Regions from separate parts of the Streptomyces sp. NPDC004051 genome, predicted to be linked through region 3. Evidence: predicted binding sites of a transcription regulator. Region 3 holds the regulator's gene; each other region holds the start of a gene.
What was found. Region 3 encodes HrcA, which represses chaperone genes, less so after heat shock. Its sites were predicted from a motif close to TTNGCACTCNGNNNNNCNGAGTGCNAA; they were not measured.

Region 1 (9,911 bases), on a different contig from region 3:
GACGCCGGGGATCGACGGCGAGAGCCGGGCCACGCTCGGGGTCGCCGACTGGATGACGGCCTTCAAGAAGAACGGCCACGGCGACGAGATCGGCGAGTTCCTCGACTTCGTCTACAGCGAGAGGAACGTGCTCGACTTCTCCCGCGAGCACAGCCTGCTGCCGGTCACCGGCTCCGCGTCCCGGGCGATGGAGGGATCCGATCAGGACGAGGACCTCCGGCCCTTCCTCGACGAGCTGGCCACCTCGGAGCTCTACCCGGTCGGCACCACCTCCTGGGCCGCGGTCAGCGCGGCCGTCAAGCAGCAGATCGGCAAGGCGGTCGCCCCGGGCGGCAGCCCCAAGGGCGTGCTGGGCGGCCTCCAGGCGACCGCGACGCGCGCGGAGAGCTCACGTTAGGGGCCTTTCTCCCCGTGGCCCCGCCGGTGACCCGATGTCAGCGGCAGGGGCTACCGTCGGGGCATGGATGAGGAACGACTGGCCCGGCGCGAGCAGGACATCATCGCGCTGGAGCGCCGCGGCTTCCTCGGCCCCGGCGTGAAGGAACGGGCGATACGCGAGGAGCTGGGCCTGGCCCCGGTGCGCTACTACCAGCTCCTCAACGCCCTGCTCGACGACCCCCGCGCCCTGGCCCACGACCCGGTCACGGTGAACCGGCTCAGACGCGTCCGCGACTCCCGCCGCGCGCAACGCTGACCGCGGCCGACCGACCGGGCACCGGAGCCGATCCCGGCGGACGGGCCGGGCGGGCCGGGGACACCGGAGCGACACCGGGACGCGGAGGCGCGCTCGCCGGGGGCCGGGAGCCGTTCCCGGAGGCGTCCGCGAGCCCGAGCAGCCGACGGCGGACGTACTCGCGCACCGGGACATCCGGGCGGCACCGGGACGCCGGGGCGTGCCGAGGCGCGGAGGCGCGCCCGCCCGGCGGGCCGGGGTGCCGGGAGCCGCGCTCGGACGGGCCCGGGGCCGAGACGCCGGGCCCGCGCCCCGGGCCGGACGCCGGGGACACGCCAGTGGAGGGCGGGTCAGCTCGCGCACCGGGACATCCGGGCGGCACCGGGACGCCCGAGCGCACCGAGGCGCGGAGGCGCGCCCGCCCGGCGGGCCGGGGTGCCGGGAGCCGCGCTCGGACGGGCCCGGGGCCAAGACGCCGGGCCCGCGCTCGGGGCCGGACGCCGGGGGACACGCCAGTGGGGGGCGGGTCAGGCGGGGTGCAGGGACGAGGCCAGCGACCGGAGCAGGCGTACGACTCCGGCGGGGCCGTCGACCACCACGTCCGCGCGCTCCCTCAGCTCCGGGACCTCGTCGCTGCCGCTGCACACCAGCAGGCCGGGGACGCCCTCGGAGCGGAGCTCCTCGACGGCGGCGTAGGCGGGCAGGTCACCCAGGTCGTCCCCCGCGTAGAGGACCGACCCGGCGCCGATCTCACGGGCGTACTCCCGCAGGGCCACGCCCTTGTCCATCCCCGGCGGACGCAGCTCCAGGACCATGCGGCCGGGCTCCACGACCAGGCCGTGCCGGGCCGCCAGCTCGGTCAGCGGCCCGCGCAGCGCCTCGAAAGCGGCCTGGGGATCGGCGGCCCTGCGGGTGTGGACGGCCACCGCGCGGCCCTTCTCCTCGATCCGGACACCCCGGTCGGCGCCGGCCCGGTCGAGCAGCCCCGGCAGTTCCGCGCGGACACCGGCGACCCCGGGGTGCGGGGCGGGCGCGGTGGTGTCGCCGGTGGCGGCGTCCCAGCGTTCGGCGCCGTAGTGGCCGAGGACGACGAGGTGCTCCAGACCGGGGGCGTCCGCGAAGCCGCCGTGGCGCACCGCGACCTCGGGCGGCCGGCCCGTGACCACCGCCACGGAGGCCACCTCCGGGGCGAGCGCGGTGAGCGCGGGCACCGCCTCCGGGTGGGCGCGGGCCTGCTCAGGGTCGGGCACGATCGGCGAGAGCGTGCCGTCGAAGTCGAGGCCGATCAGCGCCTTCCCCGGCCGTGCGAGCAACGCGTCGAGCCCCTCCCGCCCGGCCCGCGTGGCGGGCGTCGGCAGGGGCTCCGCGGCGCTTCGGCCGGCGGTGTTCGCGTGCGTGGCATTCGGGTCCGTGGAATCCGTGTGACTGCCCATACCGTCAACCTATCCACGCCCACCCCGCCGCACGCCACCCCGACCGGCCCGTACAGGACAGGTCCCCTCGGGGGCCCGCCCGGTCTACGGCTCCTCGCGGAGGGCGTTCAGCTGGTCCAGGAACCACTGCTCCGGCGGCAGCGCGGTCGCCGCCGCGGCCAGGCGTTTGGCGCCTTCGGTCCGCTCCGCCGGGCCCATCGTGAGGGCCTCGTGCAGGGCGCGCGCCGTGTCGACCACGTCGTACGGGTTGACGGTGATCGCGTCCTCGCCCAGCTCCTCGTGCGCGCCCGCCTCCCGGGACAGCACCAGCGCGCAGCCCCCCTCGGCGAGGATCGGGATCTCCTTGGCGACCAGGTTCATGCCGTCCCGGATGGGGTTGACCAGCGCCACGTCGGCCAGCCGGTACGCGGCCAGCGAGCGTGCGAAGTCGTCCCTGACGTGCAGCACGACCGGGCGCCAGCCGGGCGTCCCGTACCGCTCGTTGATCTCCTCGGCGACCCGCCGCACCTCGGCGGTGTACTCGCGGTACACGGCCAGGTCCTGCCGGGACGGATAGGCGAAGGCGAGGTGCACCACCCGTTCGCGCCACTCGGGGCGGTCCTCGAGGAGCTGCCGGTACGCCAGCAGACCACGCACGATGTTCTTCGACAGCTCGGTCCGGTCCACCCGGACGACCGTCCGTCGCGCGGTGCCGTCGGGAGCCGTGCCGATCTCCTCGCGCAGTGTGACGAGCCGCTCCTCGACGTCCGCCTCCCGCGCGCGCCCGCGCAGGAAGTCCGCGTCGGCGCCCAGCCCGTGCACACCGATCCGGGTGCCGCCGAGCCCGCCCGCGAACCGCTCGCAGCACGCGGTGAACGCGTCCGCCCAGCGGTGGGTGAGGAAACCGAGCCGGTCCGCGCCCAGCATCCCGCGCAGCACCTGCCCGGCGATGTCGTCGGGCAGCATCCCGAAGTACTCCGGCGGAGCCCACGGGGTGTGCGAGAAGTGGCCGATGTGCAGGTCGGGGCGGAGCTCCCGGAGCATCCCCGGGACCAGCGTCAGGTGGTAGTCCTGCACCATCACCGCGGCCCCCTGCGCCGCCTCCTCGGCCAGCGCCTCGGCGAAGGCCCGGTTGTAGGCCTCGTAGGAGGCCCACTGCCGCCGGAACTCCGCGTCGAAGACGGGCTCCACCGGCGTCTGGTACAGCATGTGGTGCACGAACCACAGCACCGAGTTGGCGATGCCGTTGTACGCGTCGGCGTGCACGTCGGCCGGGATGTCCAGCATCCGCACGCCGTCCTCGCCGACCCCGCGCCGCACGGCCTCGCGGTCGCCGTCGGACAGCGCCGAGCAGACCCACAGCGATCCCGCGTCCGGCCCGATCGCCGACAGCCCGGACACCAGTCCGCCGCCGCCGCGTCCGGTCCGCAGCGAACCGTCCTCCTCCACCGTGTACGAAACGGGGCCGCGATTCGACGCGACCAGCACCCGGGCACCTTGCATGGAAGCCATACGCCTGAACCTAGCCCGCCTCCGAAACGCTCAAACGTGGCGGATCAGCCGTATACGGCTCGGTCGTTCCGGCCGGGGCGGGCCCGTCGCGCTCAGGCCACCCGGCGGGACCGGTACTCGGCGATCTCCGTCATCGGAGGCCGCTCCTCGGTGTCCACCGAGTGGGTACGGGGCTCGAAGGCGGTGCCGATCCGTTCGAACTGGGTGAGCGCGGGGCGGATCAGGTGGCCGCGGGCCAGGCGGAGCTGGGCGGTGCGGTAGATCGCGGCGGCCATGCGGCCGAGGGCCTGGCCGTCCTGGTGGCGGTGCCTGCGGACACCGACGTCGACCTGGGCCAGGGCGTCCAGCCCCACCAGGTGCAGGGCGTCGATCAGCATGCCCAGCTCCACGCCGTAGCCGACGGGGAAGGGCAGCCGTTCCAGGAGCGAGCGCCGGGCCGCGTACTCGCCGCCGAGCGGCTGGACGAAGCCGGCCAGCTGCGGCCAGTGCATGTTGAGCAAGGGGCGCGCCATCAACTCCGTGACCCGGCCGCCCTGACCGGCCGTGGCGGCGGCGCCGGCCGCGCTCCCCCCGGACACCGTGAAGGGGCGGTCGTACATCGCCTTCACCAGGTGGACGTCCGGCTCGGTGAGCAGCGGGCCGACGATGCCGGAGACGAAGTCGGCGGAGAACTCCCTGAGATCCGCGTCGACGAAGCAGACGATGTCCCCCCGGGTGACGAGCAGGGAGCGCCACAGCACCTCGCCCTTGCCGGGCACGGCGGGGAGGCGGGGCAGGATCGTGTCCCGGTGGACCACCGTCGCGCCCGCCGCCGCGGCCACCTCGGAGGTGCGGTCGGACGATCCGGAGTCCACGACCACGATCTCGTCGACCAGCGGGACCCGGAGCATCAAATCGCGCCGGACGATCCCGACGATGTCACCGACCGTCGCCTCCTCGTTGAGCGCGGGCAGGACCACGCTCACCGTCCGGCCCGTGGCGCGCTTCGCGGCCAGGACGCGGTGCAGCGGGCGGTCGGCCACGGACCAGGAGCGGTCGGCCAGCCAGCGCTCGACTTCTTCCAGCACGGTCTGCGGCTCCTCACTTCTGTGATCCATACACCTGACACCCGTTGATCCATCTCGCGGTTCGGACGCGCACTCTCCGTCGTCCGAGCCGTCGGTTACAGTCTTGAACAACGCGGACGCCCCTTGCACACCGGGGGTCACGACCCCCCTCGCGTCCGCGGCGCACGACCGCGCCACCGCACGACACACAATCGAATACAGCTCATCCAGAGGGGCAGAGGGATACGGCCCGATGAAGCCCCGGCAACCCTCCAGCCGGTTCTCGTGGATCACCGTCGACCGACGATCACAGCGGAACACCGATCGTTGATCGCCGACCGCTGATCGTCCACGCGAGGCTCCCGGCTAGGGAAGGTGCCAAGTCCGTCTCACGGCGAAACACGTCGTGAGGAAGATGAGGAGAAAGGGCCTCGCCTCACATGGCTGTGCAGACCGTCGCAAACACCACCGGATCCCCCGCCGAGTCCGTCGACGGACCGGCCGAGCCCTCTGTCGATCTCGGTCCCGCCGCCGCGCTGTCCTGCCGCGAATGCGGCCACCGCGTCCCCCTCGGCCCCGTCTTCGCGTGCGAGGAGTGCTTCGGCCCGCTGGAGATCGCCTACGACTTCTCGGGCCACGACACCGAGGAACTCCGCCGGCGCATCGAGTCGGGCCCCGCGAACATCTGGCGCTACGCGCCCCTGCTGCCCGTCCCCGCCGACGTGGCGACCAGGCCGAACATCAACCCCGGCTGGACCCAGCTCGTCCAGGCCGACCGCCTCGCCCGCGAACTCGGCGTCACCGGCGGCCTGTACGTCAAGGACGACTCCGGCAACCCGACCCACTCCTTCAAGGACCGGGTCGTCGCCCAGGCCCTGGAGGCCGCCCGCGCCTTCGGTTTCACCACCCTGTCCTGCTCCTCCACGGGCAACCTCGCCGGTGCCGTCGGCGCCGCCGCCGCCCGCGCCGGCCTGCGCTCCTGCGTGTTCATCCCGCACGACCTGGAGCAGGGCAAGGTCGTCATGGCCGCCGTCTATGGCGGTGAACTCGTCGGCATCGAGGGCAACTACGACGACGTGAACCGTTTCTGCTCCGAGCTGATCGGCGACCCGGCCGGCGAGGGCTGGGGCTTCGTCAACGTCAACCTGCGGCCGTACTACGCCGAGGGCTCCAAGACCCTCGCGTACGAGATCTGCGAGCAGCTCGGCTGGCGGCTGCCCGACCAGCTCGTCGTCCCCATAGCCTCCGGCTCGCAGCTCACCAAGATCGACAAGGGGCTGCAGGAGCTGATCCGGCTCGGCCTCGTCGAGGACAGGCCGTACAAGATCTTCGGCGCGCAGGCCGAGGGCTGCTCGCCGGTGTCGACCGCGTACAAGGCGGGCCACGACGTGGTCCGGCCGCAGAAGCCGAAGACCATCGCCAAGTCGCTCGCCATCGGCAACCCGGCCGACGGCCCGTACGTCCTGGACATCGCGCGCCGCACCGGCGGCGCGGTGGAGGACGTGACGGACGAGCAGGTCGTGGAGGCCATCCGGCTGCTCGCCCGGACCGAGGGCATCTTCGCCGAGACCGCGGGCGGCGTGACCGTCGGCGTCACGAAGAAGCTGATCGAGAACGGCCTCCTGGACCCGTCCCTGACCACCGTCGTCCTCAACACCGGTGACGGTCTCAAGACCCTGGACGCGGTGGCCGACACCGGCCTGACCGCCACCATCCGCCCCAGCCTCGAGTCGTTCCGAGAGGCCGGCCTCGCCTGACCCCTCCTCCTCGGAGTCCCGAGGAGGCCGGTGGTCGCCCGCGGGGCGTCGTGCCGCACGGCCGACCGCCCCGGGGCGCACCCGGGCCGCGACCCCGCACCGGCTCACCGGCCGACACCACGGGCCGGCACCGCCGACCCGGCGGACCGCACGCAGAGTATTCACATCGTCACTGGAGGTCGAGTCGCATGAGCGTGACCGTTCGCATCCCCACCATCCTGCGCACCTACACCGGCGGCAGGGCCGAGGTGGACGCCGAGGGGGCGACCCTCGGCGACGTCATCGCCGACCTGGAGAAGAACCATGCCGGGATCTCCGCCCGGGTCCTGGACGACCAGGGCAAGCTGCGCCGTTTCGTCAACGTCTACGTCAACGACGACGACGTCCGCTTCGAGCAGGGCCTGGAGACGGTGACCCCGGACGGCGCCGGTGTGTCGATCATCCCGGCCGTCGCAGGCGGCTGATCATTACCCTCGGTAACCGATGTGACCGAGTGTTTGTCGTATTGCCCCCTCCGCGAGAGAAGCGGAGGGGGCAATTCCATGGGATTGGGCGCGATAGAGTTGGGGAACACGGTCCCGGCTCCCCGTTCTGGAACCGTCAATTCCTGCCGCGCACCCGACTGGATGCAGCCAAAATCCAGGCCACCTCTGCGGCATTTGCGGCCTTCGTCCGGCCTGGCTTGCCCTGGAATCAGGTGAATTCCCCCCACATTCCGGACTGGCGGCGTCCAGATTTCTCGTCCGATTGACCTGTTGCAGAGGGCAGTTGGACGGATACATTCGGCCGCGGTCGACGCGTTCCGGCGCACGCCCCCAATCGTTGGGGGGTGAGGTCTGACCCGGATCCGCGAGGTGTGGATCTGTGCAAGGGCCAGTAATAGGGGAGTTAGGCATGGCTCAGGGCACCGTCAAGTGGTTCAACGCGGAGAAGGGGTACGGCTTCATCGCGGTCGACGGTGGTGCGGATGTTTTCGTCCACTACAGCGCGATCCAGATGGACGGCTACCGCACCCTCGAAGAAGGCCAGCGGGTCGAGTTCGAGATCTCGCAGGGCCAGAAGGGCCCTCAGGCCGACATGGTCCGTCTCAGCGCCTGAACGCGCTAGCACCGCAAGAATTTCCTGCCGGCGAAGGGTCCGCACCCCTGGGGTGCGGACCCTTCGCCATGCCGGGAGCCGGGCGGCGACCGGCGCCGGAACCGGCCGCGCACGGCCGTCCCCGGCACCGGTCGCGCTGTTCGCGCGCGGCTGACTCCCCGGCCGTCCCCCGGAAGGCGCTTGCGCCCACCCGTCACCCGACCACCACCCCTCATCGGTCCCGCTTCGCGGGAGCGCCTTGCACTCGAGGGGGTCGAGTGCTAATCATTGGCGTTAGCACTCTGAAGGTGAGAGTGACAACGTAAGGACCGGGTCGGTGAGGCCCGCAGGCCGGTGGGGCAAGGAACCACCGGTTCTGTGAGCCGTCCGTCGCGGGCGCGGGCGCGGTCCGAAGTAATCACCCCCAGTCCTGGAGGGACCACTTCACATGGCCAAGATCATCGCGTTCGACGAGGAGGCGCGGCGCGGCCTCGAGCGCGGCATGAACCAGCTCGCGGACGCCGTCAAGGTGACGCTCGGCCCCAAGGGCCGCAACGTCGTCCTCGAGAAGAAGTGGGGCGCCCCCACGATCACCAACGACGGTGTGTCCATCGCCAAGGAGATCGAGCTCGAGGACCCGTACGAGAAGATCGGCGCCGAGCTGGTCAAGGAAGTCGCCAAGAAGACGGACGACGTCGCCGGCGACGGTACGACCACCGCGACCGTCCTCGCCCAGGCCCTGGTCAAGGAGGGCCTGCGCAACGTAGCCGCCGGCGCCAACCCGATGGCCCTCAAGCGCGGTATCGAGAAGGCCGTCGAGGCCGTCTCCGGTGCCCTGCTGGAGCAGGCGAAGGACGTCGAGACCAAGGAGCAGATCGCCTCCACGGCCTCCATCTCCGCCGCCGACACCCAGATCGGCGAGCTCATCGCCGAGGCCATGGACAAGGTCGGCAAGGAAGGCGTCATCACCGTCGAGGAGTCCCAGACCTTCGGTCTGGAGCTGGAGCTCACCGAGGGTATGCGCTTCGACAAGGGCTACATCTCGGCGTACTTCGCCACCGACATGGAGCGTATGGAGGCGTCGCTCGACGACCCGTACATCCTGATCGCCAACTCCAAGATCGGCAACGTCAAGGACCTGCTGCCGCTCCTGGAGAAGGTCATGCAGTCGGGCAAGCCGCTGCTGATCATCGCCGAGGACGTCGAGGGCGAGGCCCTGTCGACCCTGGTCGTCAACAAGATCCGCGGCACCTTCAAGTCCGTCGCCGTCAAGGCCCCGGGCTTCGGCGACCGCCGCAAGGCGATGCTCAACGACATCGCCATCCTCACGGGCGGCGAGGTCATCTCCGAGGAGGTCGGCCTCAAGCTGGAGAACACCGGCCTCGAGCTGCTCGGCAAGGCCCGCAAGGTCGTCATCACCAAGGACGAGACCACCATCGTCGACGGTGCCGGCTCCTCGGAGCAGGTCCAGGGCCGCGTGAACCAGATCCGCGCCGAGATCGAGAACAGCGACTCGGACTACGACCGCGAGAAGCTGCAGGAGCGCCTGGCGAAGCTCGCCGGCGGTGTCGCGGTCATCAAGGCCGGCGCCGCCACCGAGGTCGAGCTCAAGGAGCGCAAGCACCGCATCGAGGACGCCGTCCGCAACGCGAAGGCGGCCGTCGAGGAGGGCATCGTCGCCGGTGGTGGCGTGGCCCTGCTCCAGGCCTCCCAGGTGTTCGAGAAGCTGGAGCTCGAGGGTGACGAGGCGACCGGCGCCAACGCCGTGAAGCTCGCGCTCGAGGCCCCGCTGAAGCAGATCGCCGTCAACGCCGGCCTCGAGGGCGGCGTCGTGGTGGAGAAGGTGCGCAACCTGACCCCGGGTCACGGCCTGAACGCCGCGACCGGCGACTACGTCGACCTGGTCAAGGAAGGCATCATCGACCCGGCCAAGGTGACGCGCTCCGCGCTGCAGAACGCCGCGTCGATCGCCGCGCTGTTCCTCACCACCGAGGCCGTCATCGCCGACAAGCCGGAGAAGGCCGCCGCGGCCGCTCCGGGCGGCATGCCGGGCGGTGACATGGACTTCTGAGCCTGACTCACCTCAGGTTCGGACCCGGTCCGTCAGTACCGAGGGCGGCGTCCCCTGCTTCGGCAGGGGGCGCCGCCCTCGGGCGTTTCCGCGTTTCCGCGAGCGGGGCCCGGTCACGGGGCGGTGCTTGGACCTCGGGGCGGGTGTGGTCGGCGTCACAGGTGAGCGTGCCGGGAAGCGGAATGCCTTCAGGGGCTTGGTGGTTGGGGGTGTAGTGCGATTGATGCACGCGCACATACCGACTGGTACATCCAACGAGGAGCCCCCACATGACCGTCACCGCCTCCACCACCGCCGCCCGGGCCGCGGAGATCCTGTCCCGGCCGGTCTCGATCAACGGCCTCACCGTGCCGAACCGCATCG
Region 2 (9,911 bases), on a different contig from region 3:
GCGGCTCTTCGTGGCCGTAGCGTCGCGGTGTCGCTTGTGCCGCAGTGGCGCCCGCGCCCACACTTGAAGGAGGAGGTGCTTCTCGATGACCGCTCTCGCAGAAGAGGTGGCCCCAGTGGCGTACAAGCCTGTTTCCGAGCCGGGTTCCGACCTGGACGAGGTCCTGTGGCAGGCGTGGAAGGCCATGGATCTCCCCGAGGGCTACCGGGCCGAGATCATCGAAGGGTCCATCGAGGTGTCGCCTACCGGTCGTCGTCGTCATGGCGTGCTCGTCAACCGTCTCCGCCGCGCGCTGGACGCCCACCTGGGGGAGAGCGGTTACGCGGCTCTCCAGGACGTCAACGCCATCCACCGTCAGAAGGCCTGGGTGCCCGACCTGTTCGTGGCCCCCCTCGATCTCGACGAGATCCCCGACGAGGACGGTCTCGGTGTGGACGCCGCCGGGGTCGGGATGGTCGTCCAGGTCACCTCGCCCGGCCACCGGAACCTCCAGCGCGACCGCGTCCGCAAGCGCCGGGAGTACGCCCGCGCCGGGATTCCGGTGTACGTGATCGTCGACGACTTCGACGACGAGGGAGCCGTGCTCGTCCTGACGTCCCCCGATCCCAAGAAGGCCAAGTACGCCGACGAGCACCGTGTCCCCTACGGCACCGACGCGGTGATCCCGGAGGGGCCGGCCAAGGGCTTCGCCGTCGGCAAGGCGATCGTCGGGTCCTGAGCCGACCCCGCGGGGCCTCACCGGGCCGCCTGCGGGCCTCACCGCACCGGGTGCCCCAGCAACATCGTCGGGGCGCCCGCGACGCGGGTGAGGAAGACCGTGACGGACTCGGGGCCGTGGGGTCTGGGCAGGGCCTTACGGCGGAGTTCCTCCGGTTCCACCGCCGATCCGCGCTTCTTGACGGTCAGTGTGCCGATGCGGCGCTCACGCAGCAGTGCCTTCAGCTTCTTGACGTTGAAGGGGAGCCGGTCGGTGATCTCGTAGGCGGTGGCGTACGGGGTGGGGCGGTGCTCGTCGGCGGTGACATAGGCGATGGTCGGGTCGATGAGCCCGCCGTCGAGCTGTTCGGCGACCTCGGCGACGAGATGGGCGCGGATGACGGCGCCGTCGGGCTCGTACAGGTACCGGCCGGGCGGGCGCACCTCGGGGTCCGGCAGTCCGCGGGAGAGGAGCGTGTGCGGGCCGGGCAGCAGGGTCGCCCGGATCGCAGGGGCCGCCGGGGTCGTAGGGGCCGCCGGGGTCGCGTCCTCCGCCCCGGCGGCAGAGGTCCGCCCGTGGCCGAACCACAGCACCGCCTCCTTCACCTCCCCGCCGTCCGAGATCCACTCGGCCTCCGCGTCGGCGGGGACGGCCTCGTGCGGGATGCCCGGTGCCACCTTCAGCGCGGCGGCGCGGGGCGCCCTGCGGGCCGCCTCGACCGCCCAGGACAGCGGCGGTGAGTAGGCCTCGGGGTCGAAGACGCGACCGCGGCCGCCCCGCCGGGCCGGATCGACGAAGACGGCGTCGTAACCGGCCGGGTCCACCTCCGTGACATCGGCCTCCCGCACCTCGATCAGCCCGGCCAGGCCCAGCTCGTCGGCGTTCGCGCGGGCCGCCGCCGCGGTGAGCGGGTCCCGGTCCACCGCCAGCACCCGGATCCCGGCCCGGGCCAGCGCGATCGCGTCCCCGCCGATCCCGCAGCACAGGTCGGCCACCGAGGTCACGCCCGACTCCTTCAGCCGCCGCGCCCGGTACGCCGCCACGCTCGCCCGGGTCGACTGCTCGACTCCGTTCGGCGTGAAGAACATGCGCGCGGCGTCCTGGGCCCCGAACTTCGCCACCGCCCGCTGCCGCAGGCGCGCCTGGCCGAGCGCCGCCGAGACCAGTTCCGCCGGATGCTCGCGGCGCAGCCGGGTCGCGACGGCGAGTTCTCGCGCCGGATCGGTGTCGCGCACCTCCTCGAGCAGGGCGCGGCCCTCGGGGGTGAGGAGCGGGGCGAGGGGCGAGGCGGAGAGGGGGGTGCGGTCGTTCACCGGCCCATTGTGGGTCAGGCGCGGGCCGGCTGTGGGCCAGTCGGTGGACGGTGTGCGGCCGGCCGCGGTGTCGGGCCGGCTCCGGGGCGGTGGACTGCGAGGATCCGGCTCCATGCGAGTAGTAGGACAAAACGATAAAAGACAGTCACGGTGGGGTGTGCGGGCAGGTGTTGCCGTACTCACCCTCGCAGCCCTCGCCCCCCTGGCCGCGGGCTGCGGAAAGGACTCCACCGCCCCGGACCCGGCCGAGGGCGGCCGGCGGCCCCTCGCCGCGCCCCCGGCCCGTGAGCACGGCCCCCACGCCGCCGAACCGCGCGCCGCGTACGCCGCGCGCGCGGCCGCCGCGAAACGCTGGGGGCTCCAGGAGGTGCCCCTGGCCGCCCCGCCGGCGCCCGGGAAGAAGCCGAGGATCACCACCCGTGAGGGCTTCGAGGTCGACGGCCACCGGCGACTGGACCTCCCCCCGGTCTTCACCACCGTCCCCACGGACGAGAAGGTCGTCTTCCTCACCATCGACGACGGCGCCGAGAAGGACCCGGCGTTCCTGCGCATGATGAGCGAGCTGAAGATCCCGTACACCGCCTTCCTCAGCGACTACGTCATCAGGGAGGACTACGGCTACTTCGAGGAGATGCAGGACCGGGGCGTCGGCCTGAACAACCACACCCTGAGCCACCCGCCCCTGCGCGGCCTGTCCTACGTCCGCCAGAAGCGCGAGATCTGCGGCATGCAGGACGTCCTCGAGGAGCGGTACGGCCACCGCCCCGTCCTGTTCCGCCCGCCGTTCGGCACCTATGACAAGAACACCCTGCGCGCGGCCAAGTCCTGCGGCGTCGAGTACGTCCCGCTGTGGAACGAGGAGGTCTTCGTCGACCGCTGGGACTACCGCGAAGGGGACGGGAAACTGCGCCCCGGCGACATCGTCCTCACCCACTTCCGGGGCCGGAACGAGTGGAAGGGCACCATGCCCGACATGATCCGCCGCTTCCTGGACAAGGTCACGGCCGAGGGGTACGCGGTGGGACGCCTGGAGGACTACCTGTGATCCGGCGGGGGGCGGCCGTGGCGGTCCTCCCGGCAGTGCTGGCGGCGCTGGCGGTGCTGGCGGCGTCGGCGGTGCTGGTGGGTTGCGGCCCGCCGGCCGGGCGGCCGGTCGTGGGCCCCGCCGGCCGAGGGGGTGGGGGCGCCGGGGGCGCGGGGGACGGAGCGGGGCAGTCGCCCGGCCGCGTCCCGCCCGTCGTGGACCGGGTGCCGACCCGGGACGCGGTCGTCTTCCTGACCTACGACGACGGCGCCGAACGCGACCCCCGTTTCATCGACCTCGTACGGCAGCGCCGCCTTCCCGTCAGCATGTTCCTCACGGACAGTGTGGTGGGGCCGGGCTACGGCCACTTCGCCCGCCTGCGTTCGGTCGGTGCGAGTCTGCAGAACCACACCCTCGACCACCCCGCCCTGCGCGGCCTGCCCTACGCCGGCCAGCGCGCCGAGATCTGCGGCCAGCAGCACAAGCTCCAGTCCCGCTTCGGCGTCCGTCCCCACCTCTTCCGCCCGCCCTACGGCACGTACGACGCCACGACCCTCCGCGCCGCCGCCGACTGCGGCATCACGGCGGTCGTGCTCTGGCGGGTGACGCTGGAGGGCGACGGCACCCTCACGTACGCCCGGGGCGCCCGCCGCCTGGGCCCCGGCGACATCATCTCCGTCCCCGCCGGTGAGATCCCGCCCCTGACCCTGGCGGAGCGGACGGCACGTCTGCTGCGCGGGCTGGAGGAACAGGGGCTGAGGGTCGGGAGGCTGGAGGACCACCTGCGGCACCGGTGAGCACCCGGCCCGTCCGGGGCGCTCCCGGGGCCGGTCGTCGGAGCGCCGGGCGGCCGCGCACACCCGTACGACCGACGCGTTCCACCGCCGACGCGAACACAGGGAATTGGCACTCCGCTTGACCGAGTGCTAATCGCGGTCATAGTCTCGGGTCTGGCACTCCCCCCTGGAGAGTGCCAACACACGCGACGGGCAGGTCCGGCACCCGCGACGACGGATCGACCTGGTCGCCACCTCAGACAGTTAACCCCGTGAGATCTCCGAAGGGGGAGGTCGGATCGTGACGACCGCCAGCTCCAAGGTTGCCATCAAGCCGCTCGAGGACCGCATCGTGGTCCAGCCGCTCGACGCCGAGCAGACCACGGCTTCGGGCCTGGTCATTCCGGACACCGCCAAGGAGAAGCCCCAGGAGGGCGTCGTCCTGGCCATCGGTCCGGGCCGCATCGAGGACGGCAAGCGCGTCGAACTCGACGTGAAGGTCGGCGACGTCGTGCTCTACAGCAAGTACGGCGGCACCGAGGTGAAGTACAACAACGAGGAGTACCTCGTTCTCTCGGCCCGCGACGTTCTCGCGATCATCGAGAAGTAAGTCACCTCGTAGCACATTTGCTCCGAAACTGCGCCCCTGGTCCCGACACGCTTACTGAGCCGGGGGCCCGGGGCGCAGTGATTTTTCACCCCTGATTTCCGAGAGGGCTCCCGCTGCCATGGCGAAGATCCTGAAGTTCGACGAGGACGCCCGTCGCGCCCTTGAGCGCGGCGTCAACAAGCTTGCCGACACGGTGAAGGTGACGATCGGTCCCAAGGGCCGCAACGTCGTCATCGACAAGAAGTTCGGCGCCCCCACCATCACCAACGACGGTGTCACGATCGCCCGCGAGGTCGAGGTCGAGGACCCGTACGAGAACCTCGGCGCCCAGCTGGTCAAGGAGGTGGCGACCAAGACCAACGACATCGCGGGTGACGGTACGACCACCGCGACCGTGCTGGCCCAGGCCCTGGTCCGCGAGGGCCTGAAGAACGTCGCCGCGGGTGCCTCCCCGGCCGCCCTGAAGAAGGGCATCGACGCCGCCGTCGCCGCGGTCGCCGAGGACCTCCTCGCCTCGGCGCGCCCGATCGACGAGAAGTCCGACATCGCCGCCGTCGCCGGGCTGTCCGCCCAGGACCAGCAGGTCGGCGAGCTCATCGCCGAGGCGATGGACAAGGTCGGCAAGGACGGTGTCATCACCGTCGAGGAGTCCAACACCTTCGGTCTGGAGCTGGACTTCACCGAGGGCATGGCCTTCGACAAGGGCTACCTGTCGCCGTACTTCGTGACGGACCAGGAGCGCATGGAAGCCGTCCTGGACGACCCGTACATCCTCATCACGCAGGGCAAGATCGGCTCCATCGCCGAGCTGCTGCCGCTGCTGGAGAAGGTCATCCAGGCCAACGCCTCCAAGCCGCTGCTGATCATCGCCGAGGACGTCGAGGGCGAGGCCCTGTCGACCCTGGTCGTCAACAAGATCCGCGGCACGTTCAACGCCGTCGCGGTCAAGGCCCCCGGCTTCGGCGACCGCCGCAAGGCGATGCTGCAGGACATGGCCGTCCTCACCGGCGCCACTGTCGTCTCCGAGGAGGTCGGCCTCAAGCTCGACCAGGTCGGCCTGGACGTGCTGGGCTCCGCCCGCCGTGTCACCGTCACCAAGGACGACACCACGATCGTCGACGGTGCCGGGAACAAGGAGGACGTGACCGGTCGCGTCGGCCAGATCAAGGCCGAGATCGAGGCCACCGACTCCGACTGGGACCGCGAGAAGCTCCAGGAGCGCCTCGCGAAGCTGGCCGGCGGCGTGTGCGTCATCAAGGTCGGCGCCGCCACCGAGGTGGAGCTGAAGGAGAAGAAGCACCGTCTGGAGGACGCCATCTCCGCGACCCGCGCCGCGGTCGAGGAGGGCATCGTCTCCGGTGGTGGCTCCGCGCTCGTCCACGCCGTCAAGGTCCTCGAGGGCAACCTCGACAAGACCGGCGACGAGGCCACCGGTGTCTCGGTCGTCCGCCGCGCCGCCGTCGAGCCGCTGCGCTGGATCGCCGAGAACGCCGGCCTCGAGGGCTACGTCATCGTCTCCAAGGTCGCCGAGCTCGAGAAGGGCAGCGGCTACAACGCCGCCACCGACGAGTACGGCGACCTGATCAAGGCCGGCGTCATCGACCCGGTCAAGGTCACCCGCTCTGCCCTGGAGAACGCCGCCTCCATCGCCTCCCTCCTGCTCACGACCGAGACCCTGGTCGTCGAGAAGAAGGAAGAGGAGGAGCCGGCCGCCGGTGGTCACGGCCACGGCCACGCCCACTGAGCATCCCGCTCGTGGCGGACGTCGGTGACCGACGTCCGTAGTCGGACACGCAGGCCCGGCACCGCTGCCCAGCGGCGCCGGGCCTGCGTGCTGTGCCGGTGCTCGCACTCGTGCGGGTGCCGCAGAGGGGAGCCCGTCGTCGCCGGCCCCGAGAACGGAGTGCCGCTGTCGGTGCCGGTCAGGGGATACGGATGGCCTTACTCCGTCCGTGATCGCTAGCCTCACCCACCATGAAACGGCGTCGGCAGAAGAAGCTCTCCCGTCAGCTCAGCGAAGCGACTGTGGCGGCCGACGCCGCCCGCGTGCAGGCACTCCTGCGGGCCGGAGCGGACCCGGAGCGAGGAGACGGGGACGGCACCACCCCTCTCTACCTGGCCTCCGTGCAGGGGGAAGCCGAGGTCGCACGCCTGCTCCTGGAAGCCGGGGCCCGCCCCGACACCGAGAGCAGTGGGGTCGGCTCGGACGGCACACCGCTGTGCGCGGCCGCGTGCTGGGGGCACACCGAGACCGTGCGCGAGCTGTTGGCGCACGGCGCCGACCCGAACCTCCGGGAAGACCGCGGAACAGGTTGGTCTCCCCTGGACTGGGCGGAGCGCGGCCCCCACCTCGAGACGGCCGCGCTCCTCGTCACAGCGGGAGCAGGACCCACCAGGAACACGAGATAGCCGTCCGGCGGCCCATGACCTGGCCGTCGAACCGCCGAGGCTCTCTTCGCAACAGGACCGGGCCGTGCCGTCAGCGCGGCCCGTACTTGCGGCCCGTCCGGGAGGAGAGGCCGCCCAGGAGGTCGCGCGGGACCAGCTTCGCCGCTCCCAGCAGGACCTTGTACCGCGGGTCCGGGATCGACACCGACTTGCCGCGGGCCAGGTCCGCGAGGGCCGCCTCCGCCACCTTGTCCGCGTCGAGCCACATCCACTTCGGGATGCTGTCCGTCCCCATCCCCGCCCGCTTGTGGAACTCGGTGCGGACGAAGCCGGGGCACAGCGCCATCAGGCGTACGCCGCTGCCCGCCAGATCCTGCGCCGCGCCCTGGGTGAACTGCACCACCCACGCCTTGGACGCCCCGTAGGTTCCGCGCGGCACGAACGCGGCGGTCGAGGCGACGTTCACGATGCCCCCGCGTCCGCGCTCCCGCATCGCCTCCGCCGCCGCCGACGTCAGCCGCAGCACCGCCTCGCAGTGGACCTTGAACATCCTCAGCTCGTCCGCCATCGGGACCTCGAGGTACCGGCCCTTGTTGCCGAAGCCCGCGTTGTTGATCAGCAGGTCGACGGGGTTCCTGCGGTCGCCCAGCCGCTCGGCCACCACCTCGATGCCCTTGTCCTCCGCGAGGTCGGCCCGCAGCACCTCCGCCTCGATGCCGTGGCGGTCGTGGAGCTCGGTCGCCTGCTCGCGGAGCCGGACGATGTCGCGGGCCACCAGCACCAGGTCGTGCCCGTCGGCTGCCAGCTTCCGTGCGAACGCGGCACCGATCCCGGCCGTCGATCCCGTAATCAGAGCGGTTGTCATGGCCCAAGACTAGTTACCCGGAGTCCGGGCGTCCGCCCGGCACCGCCGCCCGGCCGGTGCACTGAAGCCCGACCGGATCAGTCACCGGGGAAACGGTGCGACGCCCGTGGCTCTCCGTCAGGCCCCCCGGCCCGCCCCGTGCTTCGTCTCGTACTGCCGCGCCTTGGCCAGTGCCTCGGGGTGCAGCGTGTCCGCCGCCGCCAGCAGGCGCGGCAGCAGCGCCCGCTCCGTCGTCACCGCCCGGAACTGCAGCGCGACCGTCACCTCGTGGTCCGGCCGGTGCACCCTCCGTATCGTGTCGCCCGCCCGGACCTCACCGGGCCGGACGACCCGCAGATAGGCACCCGGCGCGCCCCGCTGCGTGAACCGCTTCACCCAGCCCTTCTCACCCAGATGGCCCTGGAAGGTGCGGCAGGGAATGCGTCCGGAGGTGACCTCCAGCACCACCTCGGACCCGATGCCCCAGCGCTCACCGATCAGGGTGCCGGACAGGTCGATCCCCGCCGTGGTGAGGTTCTCGCCGAACGAGCCGTTCGGCAGCGTGCGGCCCAGCACGCCCTCCCACTCGTCGAGGTCCTCGCGGGCCATCGCGTACACGGCCTGGTCATCGCCCCCGTGGTGCCGCGTCTCGCACACCGCGTCCCCGGCCAGCCCGCTCGCACCGACCCCCTTCGGCCCCGGCGCCGCCACCCGTACCGGCCCGTCCACCGGACGCTTGTCGATGCCGGTCACGCCCTCGGGCTGATCCGTGTACGGCACGGCTTGGGGACGCCCCAGGTTCACAGACAGAAGTTTCATGGGCTGCACGGTAAGCGATACGGGCCAAAGCGCCGAAGCGGTATTCGGCGTCGTGCCAAAGGGCGGCTTATCCTCGAGGATGTGATCGAAGCCCGTCATCTCCGTGTGCTGCGCGCCGTGGCCACCACCGGTTCGTTCTCCGCGGCGGCCCGGGAACTGGGCTGCACCCAGCCCGCCGTCAGCCAGCAGATGAAGGCGCTGGAAGGGTCCGTGGGCACGCCGCTGCTCATCCGCACCGGGCGCGAGATGCGCATGACGCAGGCCGGAGAGGTGCTGGTGCGCCACGCGGCCGGCGTTCTCGCCGGGCTGACCGCCGCCGAGGAGGAGGTCGCCGCCATCGCCGGGCTGCGGGCGGGGCGGGTGCGGCTCGTCTCCTTTCCCAGCGGCAGTTCGACGCTGGTCCCGACAGCCCTCGCCGCGCTGCGCGACGACCACCCCGGCACCCGTGTCTCCCTGGAGGAGGCCGAGCCGCCCCGGTCCGTCGAGATGCTGCGCGAGGGCGACTGCGACATCGCCCTCGCCTTCCGGTACGAGGGAGCGGCGGGTTCCGAGGAGTGGGACGACCTGGTCGTGCGCCCGCTGCTCACGGACCGGCTCGTGGGGCTGGTGCCCGAGCGGCACCGGCTGGCGCATGCTCAGTCCCTCGCCATAGGCGAACTCGCCGGGGAACCGTGGATCGCGGGCTGCCCGCGTTGCCGTGGTCAGCTGATCGAGGTGTGTGAGACGGCGGGCTTCACCCCGCGCATCGACTTCGCGACCGACGACTACCCCGCGGTGGCCGGCCTGGTCGGTGCGGGGCTCGGGGTGGCCGTCCTCCCCCAGCTGGCCCTCGAGTCCGTACGGCCCAGGGGGGTGCGCACGGTGGCCCTGGAGCCCGCGGTGCGGCGGGAGATCGTCGCGCTGACGCTTCCCGACCTCGCCCGGGTGCCCGCGGTCGACGCGACGCTCGACCGGCTGGCGCGGGCAGCCGGCCGGTAGGCCGGGCCCGGCGGGGGCCGTGGGACGCCGCCCGCGAAAAAACGAGGGTACGTGCGTACCCCGTGATGAAGAAACGTTCCTTCAGTTGTTCGAAGCGGTGTGCTCACCGGCGCTCGAGACCGACGCTGGGACCGGCACCGACACGGTCGGTGCCGCCGGTGACGAGCCCGCTGATGAGGCCGGGGACGACACCAGGCGGTGGCGCGCCCTGCCCATCAGCTCTTCGCGTTCGTCCTCGGTCAGGCCGCCCCACACGCCGTACGGTTCACGCACGGCCAGTGCGTGGGCGGCGCACTCGGCGCGTACCGGGCACCTCATGCAGACCTCTTTGGCCGAGTTCTCGCGAGCACTTCGTGCCGCCCCGCGCTCACCCTCGGGGTGGAAGAAGAGCGAACTGTCCACCCCGCGGCATGCGGCCAGGAGCTGCCAGTCCCACAGGTCCGCGTTCGGTCCTGGAAGGCG
Region 3 (9,911 bases):
AGCGCGAAGAGGAGGCCCGCGACGGTGAAAGCGGCCGCCGCGCCTCCGAGCCCCATGGCCAGCCCGCCGAGGGGCGGGCCCGCGATCTGGCTGAGGCGCACGGACAGGGAACGCATGCCGGCGACCCGGGCGAGCTGGTCGGCGCTGGTGATCCGCGGCGGGAGGGCCCCGATCGCGGGCACGAACAGCGCGTCCACGGCCCCGAAGACGAGTGCCACCGCGACCAGGAGCCACAGGGCCGGTGCGGTCAGCGCGATCGCGGCGGCCACCGAGAGGACGAGGAGGCAGCGCAGTGCGTCGCTGCCGAGGAGCACGCGGCGCGGGTCGAGGCGGTCGGCCAGCACACCTCCGCCCAGCATGAGTAACGCCCGCGGCAGCGCCGCGGCGGCCATGACGAGGCCGACCTCGGTGGGGCCGGCGGCCTTCTGGGCGGACCAGCCGAGGGCGACGAAGTACACGCCGTCACCGACGAGGGATGCGGTGTACGCGGTGAGCCAGCGCAGCACGTTGCCGTCGCGGTGGGCCGGTGGGGTGGCGCGTTCGGGCGGGGCTGTCTCCGCGGTGGTCATGGCGGGCTCCAGGAGTCGGGGACGGCGGGGTCAGGTCCGGAACGGGAAGCCGTAGAGGTGCACGGACACGTGCTCGCGGTCCGCCGTGTCGCCGGCCGCCTGGGCGAGCCTGCCGCGCTCCCGCCAGCGGCGGGCCAGCGCCTCGAGCTCGTCGCTCATCTCGGCGAGTTCGGCGGGGGTCAGGTCGAGCATCCATTCGGAGCTGAACGAGGCGTCCGTCCACGCCTTGCCCCAGGCGGCCGTCTGGTCCAGATACGCGCGGTACTGGGCGGTGCGGGTGTCGAGGATGCCGCGGGTCACCGCGCCCACGGCGGCGGACCCTTCGGGGGTGTCCGCGAAGTCCGAGTTGCGGAAGCCCCAGCCTTCCTCGGACGCCACCCGCCACCACCGCTCGCGGCCGTCGGTGCTCCGGCCGCTCGCCTCGGTCACGAAGCCGTGCTCGGCGAGCTTGCGCAGGTGGTAACTGACCAGCGACGGTGCCTGGTCGACCTGCTCGGCGAGCTGGGACGCGGTCGCGGTGCCCGCGACGTACAGCAGCCGGTAGAGCTGCATCCGCAGGGGGTTGGTGAACGCCTTCAGCCGGGACAGGTCGGTGATCTGCTCGGGTTCGCGCTTCGGTGCCATGCCCTCACCGTAGGTATGAAGCTTAATTTGCGCAATATATTTTTCGGATCTTCGATGGCGGGATCTTCGATGGCGGGGTCTCGGAGGGCGGGGGACCGGTGTTGTGCGGAACTGATCGGTTTTCGGCCGGTCGTGGGCTGTGCGCTTAGCACTGTTCCTGCTCTCGGGGGTCCACTTCGGTAACTCGTTGCTTATGGGCGGGGTCGGTCTGTCACCCTGGCGGCATTGATCGAGGTGTATTCGTACGAACTGCCCGGGGAGCTGCCCATGAGGGCCATTCCGACGCAACGGGAGACCCCGCGTGCCGTCCCGGAGGCGCCCGCGCGGGCGTGCGCGCGGGTGGACGCGGCGCTGTCCGGCGGCTCCCTCGCGCCGGGCACCGCGCGGGCCCTGGTGCGGACGGCGCTCGCCGACTGGACGGAGCACGCCCTGCCCGGCGCCGAGCACCTCACCACCCGGGCCGGCGACGACGCCACGCTGATCGCCAGCGAACTGGTCACCAACGCCGTCGTGCACGCCGGCACCGAGGTACGGCTGACCTGCCGCCTCGAGGAGGAGACCGGCGCCCTCGTCGTCGAGGTCACCGACCGCCACCCCTCCCGCGCCCCGCACGGCGGCGAGCCGGAGGCACCGCCCTACGAGAGCCCCGAGCACGGGCGCGGCCTGCGCCTGGTCGCCGCGCTCTCCGAGGCCTGGGGGATCACCTACCGGCCCGGCGCCAAAACCGTCTGGGCCCGGATCCCCGGCGGAGGGAGCTTGCCGGCGGACGGCACGGAGTACGCGAAGGAAGGGGCGGAAGGAGAGCAGGGGGCGGAGAGCGCGGGCATTCCGTTCGACGCGTACGTCTGGGAGGCGGAGCCCGACGGCGAGGAGTGGCGTTCACCCCGGCCGTACCGGCGGGACGGGGCCTGGCTGGGGCGTGGGGCGCTCTCCTTCCTCGCCGAGGCGTCCGATCTGCTCGCCGGGCAGCTGGACGAGGACCTGGTCGCCGCGCTCACCGGGCAGCTGATCGTGCCGCGGCTGGCGGACTGGTGCGCGGTGTGGCTCGAGGACGAGACCACCGGCCACGCCGACCGGAGCGACGGGGCACGGGTCGACGGACCCCGCCTCGCCCGCGTCTGGCACGCCGACGAGAGCCGCGTCGAGGCACTGAGCCGGGTGCTGGAGCAGGAGCCGCCGCCCCCCTCCGATCCGCTGAGCACCGGACCGGTCGTCTACCCCTGGCCGGAAAAGGCGCTCCACCTGACCGAGAGCCGCGAGGAGGACACCGGCCCCGGCACCGCCCTCGCCTACCGGCTCGTCGCCGGTGGCCGGCCGCTGGGGACGCTGGTGATCGGACGGGCCGGGATCGGACGGTTCCCGGACGAGGTCACCGGGCTGGTGGAGGACCTCGGGCGGCGCGTGGCGCTCGCCATCGGCGCCGCCCGGCAGTACGCCCGCCAGGCCACCATCAGCGCCGTGCTCCAGCGCGGGCTGCTGCCCGGCGCCGTCGCCGAGATCCCCGGCGTGCGGTCCGCCCTCGTCTACGAGCCCTTCGACAAGGGCGGACCGAGCGGCGACTTCTACGACCTGTTCCCCGCCGGACCGGGCCGCTGGTGCTTCACCGTCGGCGATGTCCAGGGCAAGGGCCCCGAGGCCGCCGTCGTCATCGGACTGGTCCGACCCTGGCTGCGGCTGCTCGCCCGCGAGGGCTACTGCGTCGCCGACGTCCTGGACCGCCTCAACCAACTGCTCCTCGACGACGCCACGGAGGCCGCCGACGCCGCCGCCCGCGCGCTCGTCGCCGCCGGCGCCCGCCCGACCGCTCCCGGGGACGGCCCCCAGACCCGCTTCCTCTCCCTGCTCTACGGCGAACTCACCCTCGTCGAGGGCGGCGCCCGGGTCACCCTCGCCTCCGCCGGACACCCGCTGCCGCTGCTGCTCTCGCCCGACGGGACGGTCCGTGCCGTGGCCCGGTCGCAGACCCTGATCGGGGTCGTCGAGGACGCCACCTACACCAGCGACTCCTTCGAGCTGCGCTCCGGCGACACCCTGCTCTGCGTCACCGACGGCGTCACCGAGCGGCGCTCCGGTTCCCGCCAGTTCGACGACGGCGACGGGCTCGCCACCGCGCTGGCCGACTGCGCGGGGCTGGACGCCGACCGGATAGCGGAACGTATCAGCAGGCTGGTCCACGAGTTCGGGGCGCGGCCGCCGGCGGACGATCTCGCCCTGCTGGTGCTCCAGGCGGACTGACCGGCCCACGGGCCGGGTGCGGGACAATGGAGCACATGCCTTCCGCACTCCCCGACGGCGAGCCCGTCCCCACCGACGGCGCGCTGCCCGCGTCCGCGCTCACCGGCGCCGCGGGCCGCCCCCTCGGGTTCTACCTGCACGTGCCGTACTGCGCGACCCGCTGCGGCTACTGCGACTTCAACACCTACACCGCCACCGAGCTGCGCGGCAGCGGCGGAGTGCTGGCCTCCCGCGACAACTACGCCGAGACCCTGATCGACGAGGTCCGCCTGGCCCGCAAGGTGCTCGGCGACGACCCGCGCGAGGTCCGCACGGTGTTCGTCGGCGGCGGCACCCCCACCCTGCTGGCCGCCGAGGACCTCGTACGGATGCTGGGCGCGATCCGCGACGAGTTCGGGCTGGCACCGGACGCCGAGGTCACCACCGAGGCGAACCCGGAGTCGGTCGATCCGGCCTACCTGGCGACCCTGCGCGCGGGCGGCTTCAACCGGATCTCCTTCGGCATGCAGAGCGCCCGGCAGCACGTGCTGAAGGTCCTCGACCGCACCCACACCCCCGGCCGCCCGGAGGCGTGTGTCGCCGAGGCGCGGGCGGCGGGCTTCGAGCACGTCAACCTCGACCTGATCTACGGCACCCCCGGCGAGTCCGACGACGACTGGCGGGCCTCGCTGGACGCGGCCCTCGGCGCCGGACCCGACCACGTCTCCGCGTACGCGCTCATCGTCGAGGAGGGCACGCAGCTCGCCCGCCGCATCCGGCGCGGTGAGGTGCCGATGACCGACGACGACGTGCACGCGGACCGGTACCTGATCGCCGAGGAGGCCCTGTCGGCGGCCGGCTTCGCCTGGTACGAGGTGTCGAACTGGGCCACCTCCGAAGCGGGACGCTGCCTGCACAACGAGCTGTACTGGCGCGGCGCGGACTGGTGGGGCGCGGGCCCCGGGGCGCACTCGCACGTGGGCGGGGTGCGCTGGTGGAACGTGAAGCACCCCGGCGCGTACGCGGCGGCGCTGGCGGAGGGGCGGTCGCCGGGGGCCGGGCGGGAGCTCCTCTCCGAGGAGGACCGGCGGGTGGAGCGGATCCTGCTGGAGCTGCGGCTGGAGGAAGGGGTTCCGCTCGCTCTTCTCCGCGCGGAGGGGCTGTCGGCGGCGCGCCGTGCCCTGACGGACGGGCTGCTGCGGCAGGAAGCGTACGACGAGGGGCGTGCGGCGCTCACCCTGCGGGGGCGGTTGCTGGCGGACGCGGTGGTGCGGGACCTGGTGGACTGAGCGGGTGCCGGGGGGAGGTTTTTCGCCCCCGCCGCCCCTTCCCTTCCCGTCCCCGGGGGCTGCGCCCCCGGACCCCCCCCCATCGGCCTGAACGGCCTCGTCCTCAATCGCCGGACGGGCTGAAAGCCGGCCCCGCCGGGGCGAAACCGGCTGGGTGGGTCAGGACGGGGCCGTCACGAAATCGATCAGTTCCTCGACCCGACCCAGGAGCGCCGGCTCCAGGTCCTTGTACGAGTGCACCGCGCCGAGGATCCGCCGCCAGGCCTCCCCGGTGTGGGCCACGCGCCAGCCCAGTGCCCGGCAGACCCCCGTCTTCCAGTCCTGGCCGTGCGGCACCCGGGGCCATGCCTCGATGCCCAGGGACGACGGCTTCACCGCCTCCCAGACGTCGATGTACGGGTGGCCCACCACCAGGGCGTGCTCGCCGGTGACCGACTCCGCGATGCGCCACTCCTTCGAGCCCGGCACCAGGTGGTCCACCAGGACGCCCAGCCGGGCGTCCGGGCCCGGCGCGAACGCGTCGACGAGCGCGGGCAGGTCGTCGACGCCCTCCAGGTACTCCACGACCACGCCCTCGACGCGCAGGTCGTCGCCCCACACCTTCTCGACCAGTTCGGCGTCGTGGCGGCCCTCGACGTAGATGCGCCCGGCGCGCGCCACCCGCGCGCGGGCGCCCGGGACGGCCACCGAACCGGATGCCGTACGGGTCGGCCGCGCCGGGCCCGCGGCGGGCCGCACCAGCGTCACCGTGCGGCCCTCCAGCAGGAAGCCGCGCGGCTCCAGCGGGAAGACCCGGTGCTTGCCGAAGCGGTCCTCCAGGGTCACCGTGCCCGCCTCGCAGCGGATCACCGCGCCGCAGAATCCGCTGCCGGGCTCCTCCACCACCAGACCGGGCTCGGCCGGGACCTCGGGGACGGGCCGGGACTTCTTCCATCCGGGGGTCAGGTCAGGGGAGTACGGGCGCATTCCGATGACGATAGGAGAAGCGGGCCCCCGTTCGGCCGAAGGGTCAGCCCGACACGCCGAAACGAGCCGCGAGGGCGTCGCGCTGGGCCCGTACGAACGCCGCGTCCACCACCGCTCCGTGACCGGGCACGTACACCGCGTCCTCGCCGCCCAGGGCGAGCAGCCGGTCCAGGGCGGCCGGCCACCGCGAGGGGACGGCGTCGGGGCCGGCCTGCGGATCGCCGGACTCCTCCACCAGGTCGCCGCAGAAGACCACCTCCGGGTCGCCGGGCACCAGCACCGCCAGATCGTGGGCGGTGTGGCCGGGGCCCACGTTCGCGAGGAGCGCCTGCCGTCCGCCGCCCAGGTCGAGCGTCCACTCGCCGGACACCAGGTGCCGGGGGCGGACCAGTGTCAGCGCGTCCACGGCCTCCTCCGCGGCCCGCGCGTCCAGGCCCTCGCGCTCCGCGTCCGCGCGCAGCTCCTCGCCGCCCCGCGCCAGCGCCGTGTCCAGGCCCACCGCGCCGAACACCTCCGCGCCCGCGAACACCGCCGCCCCCAGCACATGGTCGAAGTGGGGGTGGGTGAGCGCGAGATGTGTCACACGCCCGCCGGCGAGCGCCTGCGCCTGCGCCCGCAACCGGGCGCCCTCGCCCAGGCTCGAACCGGCGTCCACGAGCAGCGCCGTGCCCGCGCCGACGACGAGCCCCGCCGTGCAGTCCCACACCGGCAACCGGCGCCGGCCCACTCCCGGCGCCAGCCGTTCCCACCCCGACTCTTCCCAAGTCACCGCCATACCGCGACGCTAACCGTCCACGGACCGCCCGGCACGACGGTGTGGGACCGGCCTTGCCCGGGGTGTACCCCCCGGCCGTACACTGGGCGGGGACGTCTGGCACTCGCGTGCGAAGAGTGCCAGGACATCAGGGAACGGACCGGGCGGAAGGCTTCTGGAGGTGTGCGCCGTGCTCAGTGAACGCAGGCTCCAGGTGTTGCGCGCCATCGTTCAGGACTACGTCGGAACCGAGGAGCCCGTCGGCTCCAAGGCCCTCACCGAGCGGCACAAGCTGGGCGTCTCCCCGGCCACCGTGCGCAACGACATGGCGGCCCTGGAGGACGAGGGGTTCATCGCCCAGCCGCACACCAGCGCCGGGCGCATCCCCACCGACAAGGGCTACCGGCTCTTCGTGGACAAGCTCGCCGGGGTCAAGCCGATGACCGCGCCCGAGCGGCGCGCCATCCAGAACTTCCTCGAGGGCGCCGTCGACCTGGACGACGTCGTGGCCCGCACGGTGCGGCTGCTGGCGCAGCTGACCCGGCAGGTCGCCGTCGTGCAGTACCCGTCGCTGACCCGCTCGACCGTGCGGCACGTGGAGCTGCTCCCGATGGCGCCCGCGCGCGCCATGCTGGTGCTGATCACGGACACCGGGCGGGTCGAGCAGCGCATGATCGACTGTCCGGCGCCGATCGGCGAGGCGACCCTGGGGGATCTGCGGGCGCGGCTCAACAGTCGTGTCGCGGGCCGACGTTTCACCGATGTACCGTCTCTCGTCGAGGATCTCCCCGAGGCCTTCGACCCCGAGGAGCGCGGTACGGTCTCGACCGTGCTCTCCACCCTCCTGGAGACGCTCGTCGAGGACAACGAGGAGCGGCTGATGATCGGCGGTACCGCCAATCTGACCCGCTTCGGACATGACTTCCCCCTTGTGATCCGGCCCGTGCTGGAGGCGCTCGAGGAGCAGGTCGTGCTCCTCAAGCTGCTGGGCGAGGCGAAGGATCCGGGCGTGACCGTGCGTATCGGTCACGAGAACGCCCACGAGGGACTCAACTCCACCTCAGTGGTGTCGGTGGGCTACGGTTCGGGCGGCGAGGCTGTTGCCAAGCTCGGCGTGGTCGGTCCGACCCGCATGGATTACCCGGGAACGATGGGAGCGGTACGCGCAGTGGCACGGTACGTCGGACAGATCCTGGCGGAGTCGTAGTGGCCACGGACTACTACGCCGTACTCGGCGTGCGCCGCGACGCGTCGCAGGAGGAGATCAAAAAGGCCTTCCGGCGGCTCGCCCGCGAGCTGCATCCGGACGTCAACCCGGATCCGAAGACCCAGGAGCGGTTCAAGGAGATCAACGCCGCCTACGAGGTGCTGTCGGACCCGCAGAAGAAGCAGGTCTACGACCTCGGCGGCGACCCGCTCCAGCAGGCCGGGGCCGGCGGCGGCGCGGGCGGCTTCGGAGCGGGCGGCTTCGGGAACTTCTCCGACATCATGGACGCGTTCTTCGGCACGGCGTCGCAGCGCGGTCCGCGCTCGCGCACCCGCCGCGGCCAGGACGCGATGATCCGGATCGAGGTCGAGCTGGACGAGGCCGCGTTCGGCACGACCAAGGACATCCAGGTCGACACGGCGATCGTGTGCACCACGTGCAGCGGTGAGGGCGCCGCGCCCGGGACCAGCGCGCAGACCTGTGACATGTGCCGCGGCCGCGGTGAGGTCTCGCAGGTCACCCGGTCCTTCCTGGGCCAGGTCATGACCTCGCGCCCCTGCCCGCAGTGCCAGGGCTTCGGCACCGTCGTCCCGAACCCGTGCCCGGAGTGCGCCGGCGACGGACGCGTCCGCTCCCGCCGCACCCTGACCGTGAAGATCCCGGCCGGTGTCGACAACGGCACCCGGATCCAGCTGGCCGGCGAGGGCGAGGTCGGCCCCGGCGGCGGTCCCGCCGGCGACCTGTACGTGGAGATCCACGAGCTGCCGCACAGCACCTTCCAGCGGCGCGGCGACGACCTGCACTGCACGGTCACCATCCCGATGACGGCGGCCGCCCTCGGCACCAAGGTGCCGCTGGAGACGCTGGACGGCATGGAGGAGGTCGACATCCGGCCCGGTACCCAGTCCGGCCAGTCGATCCCGCTGCACGGCCGGGGCGTCACGCATCTGCGCGGCGGCGGCCGGGGCGACCTCGTCGTGCACGTCGAGGTGCAGACCCCGAGCAAGCTCGACCCCGAACAGGAACGCCTGCTGCGCGAGCTCGCCAAGCTCCGCGGCGAGGAGCGCCCGCTGGGCCAGTTCCAGCCGGGGCAGCAGGGGCTGTTCTCCCGGCTGAAGGACGCTTTCAACGGGCGCTGAGCGGGCGTCGGTGGTGGTGCCGGGGGCCCGGGGGTCGTTCCCCGGGTGAGCACAGCCGGCCGGGGCGGCAGGGGCTGTTCTCCCGGCTGAAGGACGCTTTCGACGGGCGCTGACGGACGACACCGACGGGGTGCTGCGCGCGGGGGCCGGGAACGGCTCCCGCGGTGCTCCGGAAGGCGTTCCGGGGGCACCCCGGAAGGCGTTCCGGGGGCACCCCGGAAGGCGTTCCGGAGCTCCCCGAAAACTGCCCCGGAGATGCCCCGGACACGGCCCGCGCCAAGGGCAAGGGCCGGTTAAGCCCCGATTCGGAGATGTCCGAAGGACGTGGCAACATGCCGTCATGTCCTTGGCGCTCACCGATCTCCTTCCGCACCCCGTCGTGCAGGCCCCCATGGCGGGCGGTGTCTCCGTGCCGCAGCTGGCCGCGGCCGTCTCCGAGGCGGGCGGGCTCGGTTTCCTGGCCGCCGGGTACAAGACCGCGGACGGGATGTACCAGGAGATCAAGCAGCTGCGCGGACTGACCGGCCACCCGTTCGGCGTCAACGTCTTCATGCCCCAGCCCGAGACCCCCGACCCGGCCGCCGTCGGCGTCTACGCCCACCAGCTGGCCGGCGAGGCCTCCTGGTACGAGACCGAGCTCGGCGACCCGGACAGCGGCCGCGACGACGGCTACGACGCCAAACTCGCCGTCCTGCTCGACAACCCGGTGCCGGTGGTGTCGTTCCACTTCGGTGTGCCGACCCGCGAGGTCCTGGACTCCCTGCGCCGCGTCGGCACGTTCACCCTGGTCACCGCGACCACCGCCGAAGAGGCGCGGGTTGTGGAGCGGGCGGGCGCCGACGCGGTGATCGCGCAGGGCGTCGAGGCCGGCGGCCACCAGGGCACCCACCGGGACCTCCCGGAGAACGACGGCTCCGGCATCGGACTGCTGTCCCTGGTCGCCGAGGTGCGGGAGACGGTGGGCATCCCGATCGTCGCCGCCGGCGGCATCATGCGCGGCAGCCAGATCGCCGCGGTGCTCGCGGCCGGCGCCCGGGCGGCCCAGCTCGGCACCGCCTTCGTCGCCACCCACGAGTCCGGCGCGCACGCCCTGCACAAGCGGGCGCTGACCGACCCCCTGTACGTCCGCACCGAACTGACCCGAGCCTT

Region 1: a site for HrcA is predicted at 7,736-7,762, ahead of groL (chaperonin GroEL). Genes of this name have one in related genera too.
Region 2: a site for HrcA is predicted at 3,938-3,964, ahead of groES (co-chaperone GroES). Genes of this name have one in related genera too.

The regions. Positions count from the first base shown of each region.
Region 1 is NZ_JBSGHG010000005.1:190,199-200,109, reverse strand. It holds gene ACWEQO_RS09185 (extracellular solute-binding protein) at 1-397, shown strand, start outside; gene ACWEQO_RS09180 (DUF3263 domain-containing protein) at 461-694, shown strand; gene otsB (trehalose-phosphatase) at 1,201-2,106, opposite strand; gene ACWEQO_RS09170 (alpha,alpha-trehalose-phosphate synthase (UDP-forming)) at 2,191-3,597, opposite strand; gene ACWEQO_RS09165 (glucosyl-3-phosphoglycerate synthase) at 3,690-4,664, opposite strand; SAM riboswitch class I at 4,864-5,065, shown strand; gene thrC (threonine synthase) at 5,084-6,400, shown strand; gene ACWEQO_RS09155 (MoaD/ThiS family protein) at 6,589-6,864, shown strand; gene ACWEQO_RS09150 (cold-shock protein) at 7,295-7,498, shown strand; gene groL (chaperonin GroEL) at 7,926-9,548, shown strand; gene ACWEQO_RS09140 (NADH:flavin oxidoreductase) at 9,818-9,911, shown strand, end outside.
Region 2 is NZ_JBSGHG010000003.1:165,841-175,751, reverse strand. It holds gene ACWEQO_RS06050 (Uma2 family endonuclease) at 86-718, shown strand; gene ACWEQO_RS06045 (class I SAM-dependent methyltransferase) at 757-2,010, opposite strand; gene ACWEQO_RS06040 (polysaccharide deacetylase family protein) at 2,168-3,055, shown strand; gene ACWEQO_RS06035 (polysaccharide deacetylase family protein) at 3,055-3,831, shown strand; gene groES (co-chaperone GroES) at 4,112-4,420, shown strand; gene groL (chaperonin GroEL) at 4,539-6,164, shown strand; gene ACWEQO_RS06020 (ankyrin repeat domain-containing protein) at 6,395-6,829, shown strand; gene ACWEQO_RS06015 (SDR family NAD(P)-dependent oxidoreductase) at 6,900-7,673, opposite strand; gene ACWEQO_RS06010 (MOSC domain-containing protein) at 7,791-8,471, opposite strand; gene ACWEQO_RS06005 (LysR family transcriptional regulator) at 8,553-9,449, shown strand; gene ACWEQO_RS06000 (WhiB family transcriptional regulator) at 9,531-9,911, opposite strand, start outside.
Region 3 is NZ_JBSGHG010000011.1:73,162-83,072, reverse strand. It holds gene ACWEQO_RS14735 (MFS transporter) at 1-569, opposite strand, end outside; gene ACWEQO_RS14730 (ArsR/SmtB family transcription factor) at 600-1,193, opposite strand; gene ACWEQO_RS14725 (SpoIIE family protein phosphatase) at 1,461-3,428, shown strand; gene hemW (radical SAM family heme chaperone HemW) at 3,464-4,696, shown strand; gene ACWEQO_RS14715 (DUF3097 domain-containing protein) at 4,856-5,662, opposite strand; gene ACWEQO_RS14710 (MBL fold metallo-hydrolase) at 5,706-6,437, opposite strand; gene hrcA (heat-inducible transcriptional repressor HrcA) at 6,607-7,623, shown strand; gene dnaJ (molecular chaperone DnaJ) at 7,623-8,762, shown strand; gene ACWEQO_RS14695 (nitronate monooxygenase) at 9,103-9,911, shown strand, end outside.